Regions from separate parts of the Solibacillus sp. FSL W8-0372 genome, predicted to be linked through region 1. Evidence: riboswitches for the same ligand, from Rfam matches in the RefSeq annotation. Region 1 holds a riboswitch; each other region holds the start of a gene.
What was found. A riboswitch is a leader RNA that binds a small molecule or an ion and turns the genes downstream of it on or off. The one in region 1 is predicted to bind cobalamin.

Region 1 (3,282 bases):
TGATACAACCCAAGCATTTTTCGTAAAGGCAAATCCAGTTAAATGTTCTCCAAAGTATTCCACCATATCTGTTCGTTCAAATTCTCCGTGTACTAATACATCCAATCCAATTTCTTCTTGAATTTGAATCCAACGTGCTGTTTCTTCCTTTACAAATGCCTCGTACTGTTCGTCAGTAATTTCTTTCTTACGCCATGCCGCCCGTGTTTTCTTTACTAGCTGAGATTGAGGAAAGCTGCCGATTGTTGTGGTAGGGTAGTCGGGTAAGTTTAACGATTTCTTTTGCAGTACTTGACGTTCTTTGAATGGAACAGTACGTGTGAAATCTGTATCCTTAATTCCCTTAACTAAATTTTTAACTTGCTCATTTTTTCGTATAGGGTGTGTCGCTAAAGATTCAATTGCTTTAATACTATTTGCGACGATACCTTCTTTAGCCCACGTTCCATGCTGAATATAATTTGTTAAATGTGCAATTTCCCGAATTTTTTCGTCAGCAAAAGCAAGCGCATCGTATAATTCATGTGGAAGATTTTGTTCTGATTTTTTTGTAACAGGGACGTGCTGTAGACTGCAGGAAGAACTAATCCATAAATCATTAACACCACTTAGTTGCTTAACTGTACTTATTGTAGAAACAGCTTCAGCTAAGTTAGCTGACCAAATATCCCGACCATTAATTATGCCGATGCTTAATGTTTTATTTTTAGGAAAACCATGCTGTAGAAGCGATTTCATATTTTCTGTTTTACCATGTACGAAATCTAAGCCAATTCCTGCAACAGGTAGATTACTTAAGCGCTCAAATGAAGTTAGTGCTTCAAAATAAGTTTGAACTAGTATTTTTGCGTGTGGTAGGGCTTCAGTTAATTGTTTATAAACTTCTTCAATTAATAAAATCTCATCTTCCTCGAGGTTTTTAGTGAAAGAAGGTTCTTCAATTTGAATCCAATCAGCACCTGCATCTACAAGCTGCTGGATTACCTGTGCATATAGCGGAATTAACTTTAAAAAGAAGGCTGCACGGCTTTTTTCGTCATATCCCTTTGCTAAATCAACGAAAGTATATGGACCGATAATTGTTGGCTTTCCGATAATACCTAGTTCATTTTTAGCTTCTTCAAATTGTTGGAGAATATAGTTATTTGTTAAGAATAACTCCTGATTTTCATATTTCGGAACAATGTAATGGTAGTTTGTATTAAACCATTTTGTCATTTCGCATGCTATTACTTCGTCAGTACCACGTGCCATTGCATAGTATGTAGTTAACGAAGAAGCATTTGGTAGCACATCATAGCGTTTAGGAATGATGTTAAACATCACCGCTAAATCCAGTACCCGATCGTATTTTGTGAAATCCCCGATAGTAATTAACTGTAGTCCTAAATCCTGTTGGCGTTTTAAACGATTCAGGCGAATGGTTTTTAGCTGTTCTTCGAATACATCTTCTTCTATCTCTTTTTTCCAAAATTTCTCTAAAGTTTGTTTCCATTCGCGGGTAGCCCCGATATAAGGGTAACCGATAACATTACTAATAATATTCATTTGATAAGCCTCCTTAATGTATTTACATAACCCAAATAAAAAAGCTGTTTCCAATGTGACTTGGAAACAGCTTAGGACTTATCTATGCATAGTAAAATAAACGTCTATAATTGACGCTTTATTCGCACAGAACACCACCTATTTCCACGTAGGTATCGGGTGTGTACTAGAAAAAGGCAGGTCTCCTGACTTAACATCAACGCGCCTCTTACCTTCCCGTTAAATTACAGTGGCTTTTTAAGAGTTGCTCCGAAATACAGTTGCGGGACAGTGTTGGATTCGCACCAAACTTCCCTTTTAAACGCACAACAAATGCGTACCTTTTCTTACACGTTATGTAATTGTACAAACTATAGCATAAAAGGAACCATAATTGTATACCTCGGTCGCTAAAAATATAGAATTTTCAGTAAAAATGGTAAAAAGAAAGACGTAAGACAGCTTTTTAACAACTTTTAAAGTTATATATAGGATGGATAGGGCGTATATTCAATAAATTTTTAATGATAAACGAATTATAAATTTGTTTACAAAATAAAGGACATAGATTATAAATGTTTGTAGAGGTGGTTGTTTTGGATATTCAAAATATTTCGATAGATACATTGGTAAATGGATATGAACTTCAAGAAGACCATTACGAATGCTTATTTTGCGGGGCAAGCTTTGGGCTTCATGAAGTCTTTCCACATGAGGGACGGTTATTTACAGCAGAAGGTATGATGAAGCTGCATATCAGACAAATACATAAATCGTCGTTTCATGCATTGCTGTCACTTGATAAAAAGGTAACAGGTTTATCGGATGTACAAATTGAAATGCTACAGTACTTTTTTGAAGGCAAGTCAGATCAGGAAATAGTCGAAAAAAGCAGTTTAACAAGTGTATCAACAGTTCGTCAGCATCGTTTCAAATTACGCGAGAAGGAAAAGCAGGCGAAAATTTTTATTGCATTAATGCAGCTCATGAAAAACCCGGAGCACTATACAATTCATAAGGGGGCGAAACAAGTGGACGAACGCTATAGTATTGAACAACAAGAACGCGAGAAAGTACTAACAACATATTTCAGAAATGGACTAGACGGTGGCATTGAAATAATTCCAAGTAAGGAAAAGAAAAAGCTTATCATTTTACAGCATATTTTAAAGCGTTTTGAAGAGGGGAAGCATTATCATGAAAAGGAAGTGAATGAAATTTTAAAAACGGTCAATGCAGATTTTGTATCGCTTCGTCGTCATTTAATCGAATATGGGTTTATGGAGCGCAATAATGACGGTTCGGAATATTGGCTGAAACAATAGGGGGTTTTAAATCGTGAATGTGGAATTAACTCGCTATCGGGTAAGACCCGGTAAATCCTTTAAAGTGGAGGAATGGCTAAAGTTTTTGAATGAACATATGGATGATGTACTTGTAACGTTGGAAGGTGAAAAAATGTATGTGGAAACAATATTTCATGAAATACTGAATGGCGAAGAATATTTATATTGGTATTCGGTTCGTGGAGAAGGCGGTGTGGATGTGGATGATTCCGATCACTGGATAGATAAAAGACATCTTGAGTATTGGGATGAATGCATTGATGAAAGTTTTGGTTCTGTAGATTTAAATACAAAAGTTGTGATGATTCCGGAAAAAGTCCGTGCTAGTATGGATCTTTAAGGAATCAGGTTGCTAAAAATGAATGTAGTGAACAAGATATAGTACATAAACCAATATCGGTATAACCAA
Region 2 (3,282 bases), 250 kb from region 1:
TCAAACTCTTCTTTATCTTTTAAACTTCTGAAATCAATTTTGTATCGCATATTTACAGCATCTAAATCAACTTGAAATACATAATAGTTTTCACCGATTTCTTTTTTATCGTAATCTACAAGGCGCCAACCGCTTTGGGCGAGCTCGTTTAACCATTGTTCTTCAGCTTCAAATGAATTAAATCTTTTATTCAATGTTCGTGTAATTGCCATCTTATCCCTCACCACTTAATTTGTATGTAAATGATAATAGCTTTTCATAACGTCGTTGTTCATCGATTAGCGCCTCTTTTCCTGCATCTGTAATGGCATAAATCTTTTTCTTTCGGTTGTCTAAATCAACACCAACGACTTCAATTAACTTTTGTTTTTCAATATTCTTTAACACACCATAAAGCGTTCCAGGTGCAATTTCATACTGCCCTTCGCTTACCTCTGAAATTGTTTTAATAATGCCATAGCCGTGCGTCGGTTCTTTTATTAATGCTAATAAAATTAAATACGTTGGTTCTGATAAAGGAATCATAAGCCCTCCATATATTGACTGTCGATATATCGATACACATATTTTAAAATGTATATATATCGAGTGTCAAGATATAAAATAGAATATATTGGTAATTTGTCTTCTAAACCACTTTAGAAATTAAGTAAAAATTAGGTAACTACACCTAATTAATGAAATGCCTTTCTCTCTCCGATATAATGGATTTATAGAACCATAAAATAAGGAGGGCTACAGTGACTTTTCTAAACCTAATTGCATTGAGTCTCGTCATCCCTATTGTCGTCTCTTTTATTACTTTGCTTGGCTTTTACCTTTATTACAGAAAAAAACCGAAAGTTGATAAAGGCTTTAAGTTCGCTTATTATGCACTTTCATACCGCCGGAAATTTTGGCGTACTGTCTATTCGATGCCAATATGTATAATTTCAATCGGAGTCATATATTTAACGCTAGGATTTTCTAAGTTGTTTATTTTCATAACATTTTTCATCACCATTTTATTTGCTATACAAGCAACCTATAATTACGTCATGTGGCAAAGAGAATTAAAGCAATAATATGGCACATTGTTCATTCGAAATATTGAGCAATGTGTTTTTTAGTTCCTTTTTGATTTGTATAGGTATAAGTTCTGTCAACTTTCTCTTAAAAAAGTACAATAGATGATCAACTTATATTTCTTTCCTTTACTTTTACTTTGGAACGGCTTATACTCAATTCACAACCATATATTGTGTTTTTTTATCACGGTACTACTAAATGTAGTTTAAAAGGGAAGTTTGGTGCAAATCCAACGCTGTCCCCGCAACTGTAAATGCTGACTGAAGACTAAAATTGCCACTGTGCCACGTGCATGGGAAGGTATGTCTGACGGATGACGCAAAGCCAGGAGACCTGCCATGTTAAAACTACGTACATTTCTTCGGGGAATAGGAAATGGAGGCGCAATTTTTCCATTTACGTTTCCATTTCAGGCTATCCTTTTTTCCCGGGATAGCCTTTTTTATATTTTCTTTAGAACGTACAGCACAGTAAATATCAATATAGCGAGGGATTCTATTAATGAAACTTTATACGAAAACTATTTGTCCAAAATGCCTATGGGTAAAATCTGAGCTTGATGCTGCCAATTTGGAAGTCGAAGTCATCAACATTGACCAGGATGAAAAAGCTAAGCAGAAAGTAATCGATGCAGGTTTTCTTTCCGTACCTTTATTTGAAATAAATGGTGAATTTATTGCAGAGCCCACTTCCATTATTAACCGAATTTCTGAAATAACTGCATGATCATTTATGCTTCACGAACTGGCAATGTACGATACATCGTGCAAAAACTTGGCTTACCTGCGAAGGATATAGCCGATGTGGATAAAATCGATGCGCCGTATCTTTTATTTACATATACGGATGGATTAGGCTCTGTCCCCCCTATCGTCGACCAGTTCATGACTGCGAACTACAATCAATGCAAAGGAATTATCGTAAGCGGGAACCGTAATTTCGGTCATGCCTTTTTTGGACGTGCAGGCGATTTATTAGCTGCACAATATGGCATTCCGTTAATTGAAAAACTAGAATTACGTGGGACTCAATCCAACTACTTAACCATTAAAAATTACTATTATTCCATTTGGAAAGAGGTTTAATGATGAAACAATATTTAAAATTAAACAATGACATATTAAATCGTTACCGCGCTACCGGTGAACTGGATTTAGCAAAAGATAAAGAAGCAACACGCCGCTATTTCCTGGAAGACGTCAATGTCCGTTTACGCTACTTTATCGATATTGAGGAAAAAGTACGCTATTTAATTGATGAAGGCTATTATGAAAAGGAATTTCTTGAAATGTACTCTATGGATTTTATTAAACGGATGTATAAAAAAGCATATTCATACAAATTCCGTTTCCCCTCGTTTATGAGTGCTTCGAAATTTTACGATAGCTATGCGATGAAAAGCAGAGACGGGAAAGAAATTCTTGAAAAATATGAAGACCGAATCGTTATTATTGCCCTTTATTTAGCACAAGGTGATGAAGCATTGGCGGAAAAGGCCATTGAAGCGGTCATGACTGCCTATCAGCCGGCAACACCAACTGCTCTTAACAGCGGGAAAAAAGCGCGTGGCGAACTAGTATCATGCTTTAAGCTGACGATGGACGACACAATGAACTCGATTTCCGAAAATATCGGCTATTGCCTAGAGCTTTCCCGATTAGGAGGCGGTGTCGGAGTAAACTTAACCGATCTGCGTCCATTAGGTGATCCAATTAAAGGGATATTAAACCGTGCGAGTGGAGTTATGCCAGTTGCGAAACTGCTGGAAAACTCGTTCTCTTATTCGAATCAATTGGGTTAATCATTGGCCCAATTAAAACGTGGTCAATTGCGGGAACGTCTGAGTATATCAAGGTAGGATTCTACAGAGCAATCTGGTAGCGAACCCTAAAAATCCAAGATTGCAGACAATCCGCAGCCAAGCAACCTAGTACGGTTGAAGGTTCAACGACTAAGAGGTTATTATAGTAATATTTTAACCCGAACCACGCCTTTGCCAATAGAGTTGGGTTTCACAACTGTTAACTTTTTTGGCAAAGTGAAGATATAGTCTGATCTCTATGGCGACATAGAGAGCTAGGCAGAAATGACCTAGCCCCACTTCATTAAAGTGGAGTAACAAAATGCAACGTAACGGCTCCGGTGTCGTATTTTTGAATATTTTTCATGGTGATATCGAAAGTTTTATTTCAAGTAAGAAACCAAACTCTGACG
Region 3 (3,282 bases), 240 kb from region 1:
TCACGGCCCACAATCCAGCTTAAATATTTCCTTGCTTCGGATAAATCATTCGCTTCCAAAGAATCGTAAACGAGCATCGCCGCTTCTTTTAATGATTTCTGGGCTAGTGCTAAACTAATCAAAAAGATTTCGACTACTAGCCAAATGAGAAGATGTACTTTCAGTGCAAGAATGATAATAAAAAAAACAGAGCCCGTTGTAATAGTTACCGTGAGAAAAACTGTTAGATAGCCATTGATCCGTCTTCTATTGTCACTCCCGCTATTCCATTTCCTCTCAAAAAACGAAATCACGTTGCCAATATAAATGACAGGATGCGTCCATTTTTTTGGATCCCCTACAATGCAATCGATGAGTACTGCGATTACACAAATAATAAAATACATCGTGTCCATTCCCCTTTTTTATAAATATCTACCTATCCATTCACTTCATTTCAATCTTACTTTCCGAAATAAACGAATAAATCCTCTCCATATTTAAGTGAGAACGAACATGGTGATCCAGCATTTCATACGCTTGTTCACGGCGTTCAAAATCGGATAAAACATCACCTAAAATAGGCTCCATCCCTTTTTGCCTACGGATTGTATTAAAATAATCGCGAGTGAACGGACGGTTTTGGAAAATCCCGTGAACATATGTACCAAATACTTGCTCCGTAAAGACACCATCTGTCCGGCCGTCATAAAATTGAATGAAAGGCTTCAACGGTTTTGTTGCTACACTGCGCCCTAAATGAATTTCATACCCTTCAATCTCATGACCTGTACAGCTCCTTCCGGAAACTTGCACTGTTTGCTTACTATTAATAAATGTTGTTTCAATCGGCAGCAAACCTAAAGTTAAATATGTGCCTCCCGTGCTTTCAACCGCCTGCTCATCACGGATAATTTCACCTAGCATCTGGTAACCTCCACAAATACCGATAATGCGGACATTTTGATGCGCTAACTGTAAAATCCCTTGCATTAACCCGGTTTGCTGAAGCCATAAAAAATCTTCCACCGTATTTTTTGTCCCCGGTAAAATCACGACATCTGGATTTTTCAAATCATTAAGTGCCGTAACAAAGCGCACACCTACATCCGGCTCTTCAATAAGCGGATCTATGTCGGTAAAATTCGAAATATGCGGAAACCGGATAACTGCGACGTCAATCGCAAATTCATGGTGCTGCGGTTTTTTAAAACGCAGGCTGGATAAAGCGAGCGAATCTTCTGCTTCAATTTGAACATCAAAGTATGGAATTACGCCAAGCACAGGAATACCTGTATAATCCTCCAGCCAATCGATCCCATCATTAAGCAATTCTTTCATACCTCGAAACTTATTAATAACAATTCCTTTGACACGGGACCTTTCCGTATCATCTAATAACATTAACGTCCCGACAATTGAAGCAAATACACCACCCCGGTCAATATCGGCAACTAAAATTACAGCAGCATCAGTTTCATGGGCCATCCGCATATTGGCAATATCCCGGTTCTTTAAGTTAATTTCCGCCGGACTTCCCGCACCTTCCAAAACAAGAACATCATAGCTCTCCGACAAACGGGCAAGTGATGAACGAACTTCAGGCATCACTGCTTCAACAATATTTTCACGATAACTAAGCGCATCTATATTGGCATAATGTTTACCGTGTAGAATCACTTCCGATACCATTTCCCCTTTAGGCTTAAGTAAAATCGGGTTCATATCCGTTGTTGCGTCAATTTTTGCGGCTTCTGCCTGAACCCCCTGTGCACGCCCGATTTCTCCACCGTCTTTTGTAATATACGAATTAAGTGCCATATTTTGTGACTTAAATGGAGCCACACGATAACCGTCATTTGCAAAAATGCGGCAAAGTGCTGTACATAGTACACTTTTCCCCACATCGGATGCTGTACCTTGAATCATAATTGCCTGCACTTAAATTTCCTCCTTACTGTAAATATCTCCAAATAAAATTAAAAATGCCTGTACCTCTCATCGAAAAAGAGGTACAGGCATGTGAAATTAATTATAGGATAGTGTTTAAATACACAAAAACAATGACTAGTTTCGCCTATACTTTTCCCTCCGAAAAGTAAGTATCGTTTGAATAAGCAGGTTTCCTGGCTTAAGCTTCCTTTTACTTTCACCTCTTCCCATCATTCCGACAGTGATTTGTTGTGAGTTCATCAGCTATTACAGTAGCGGGGGCTGCATTAGTCTTTCACTAATTTCCCTTTTACCTTACAAAAATCTGTAAGCACTTAATCAATTGCAAATTATTAAATTATTATAAAAATAACACAGTCTGTTAAAAAATGATAGGACTATTCCCGATACCGGTTAGTCGTTATTGAGCCTAATTATTTCCTTTACAGCATTTTCTAAAGAAGCCACCGTAATAATGTTTATATTAAGCTGCTCATCTTTTTTACTTCCTTCTCCTCTTTTTCATTTTCCACAGGTAAGAAAATATGCGAAAAACAGCTTTTTTCAGCAATGAGAATTTTAGCTTTCATTGAGCCAATTTCCTTCACATTTCCTTCACCGTCAATCGCACCTGTTACGTCAATCGGTACGTTATTATTAAAGCTGCCGTTTTCGCTAAGACCAATTAATACAGCGGCAAGTCCAGCACTGTACCTTCAATAAGGGAAATTTTTAATTTCAGTAGAAATGGATAGCTTATTTTAATTTGGGAATACTTTTATTAAAAATTAGAGGCTTAAATTAAGTTATCAAGCCACTTTTAAAGGAGAGAATAAAATGAAATTATTTAAATTATTACTTACAATGCCCTTATTGTTGGGGTTATTGTACGCATGTAACAACGATGATACAAAGACAAATAAGGATGTTACAGGTAACAATAGTACTGTTGATGAATCAGCGAATAACAAAAATACCACTAATAACTCTGAAAATGAAAATGAACGTACTGGAATTAAGGTCGCAGATGTAAATTATGCTTTTACTGAATTTGATTTAGACGTAGAATATGCGAATCGCAATTCATATGATGTTGAATATGAGAACGATGGAAACAATATTTATGCAGAACTAGATGATGAAATTAAAGGTATCGAGTATAAAGGTGATCAAGCGTACGAAAATTTTGTCGATGCGTTAAAACAGTTAACATTTGACGAAACTACAAGTGATGACGATGTTCGTAAAGAAGTACTAAAAGCATTTGCTCTCGATGAAAACTATAAGTCCTTTGAGCTTGAAGTAAAATTCAAAAACGGGGAAATAAAACATTATCATCATAATAAATAATAGTGGGTAAAGAGAGGTTAA

Region 2: it holds a riboswitch for cobalamin, as region 1 does, so the genes downstream of both, MKY13_RS07495 (glutaredoxin) here and metE (5-methyltetrahydropteroyltriglutamate--homocysteine S-methyltransferase) in region 1, are expected to answer to the same signal.
Region 3: it holds a riboswitch for cobalamin, as region 1 does, so the genes downstream of both, MKY13_RS07450 (cobyric acid synthase) here and metE (5-methyltetrahydropteroyltriglutamate--homocysteine S-methyltransferase) in region 1, are expected to answer to the same signal.

The regions. Positions count from the first base shown of each region.
Region 1 is NZ_CP150204.1:1,287,366-1,290,647, forward strand. Features, by position in the region: gene metE (5-methyltetrahydropteroyltriglutamate--homocysteine S-methyltransferase) at 1-1,548, opposite strand, end outside; cobalamin riboswitch at 1,706-1,887, opposite strand; gene MKY13_RS06250 (DUF2087 domain-containing protein) at 2,115-2,852, shown strand; gene MKY13_RS06255 (DUF6176 family protein) at 2,866-3,213, shown strand.
Region 2 is NZ_CP150204.1:1,538,782-1,542,063, reverse strand. Features, by position in the region: gene MKY13_RS07510 (DUF2812 domain-containing protein) at 1-212, opposite strand, end outside; gene MKY13_RS07505 (PadR family transcriptional regulator) at 214-525, opposite strand; gene MKY13_RS07500 (ATPase) at 741-1,064, shown strand; cobalamin riboswitch at 1,238-1,424, shown strand; gene MKY13_RS07495 (glutaredoxin) at 1,570-1,794, shown strand; gene nrdI (class Ib ribonucleoside-diphosphate reductase assembly flavoprotein NrdI) at 1,791-2,153, shown strand; partial or broken gene MKY13_RS07485 (ribonucleotide reductase N-terminal alpha domain-containing protein) at 2,156-2,866, shown strand; gene MKY13_RS07480 (ribonucleoside-diphosphate reductase subunit alpha) at 3,192-3,282, shown strand, end outside.
Region 3 is NZ_CP150204.1:1,530,147-1,533,428, reverse strand. Features, by position in the region: gene cbiB (adenosylcobinamide-phosphate synthase CbiB) at 1-386, opposite strand, end outside; gene MKY13_RS07450 (cobyric acid synthase) at 427-1,920, opposite strand; cobalamin riboswitch at 2,078-2,265, opposite strand; gene MKY13_RS07445 (S16 family serine protease) at 2,391-2,597, opposite strand; gene MKY13_RS07440 (YusW family protein) at 2,749-3,261, shown strand.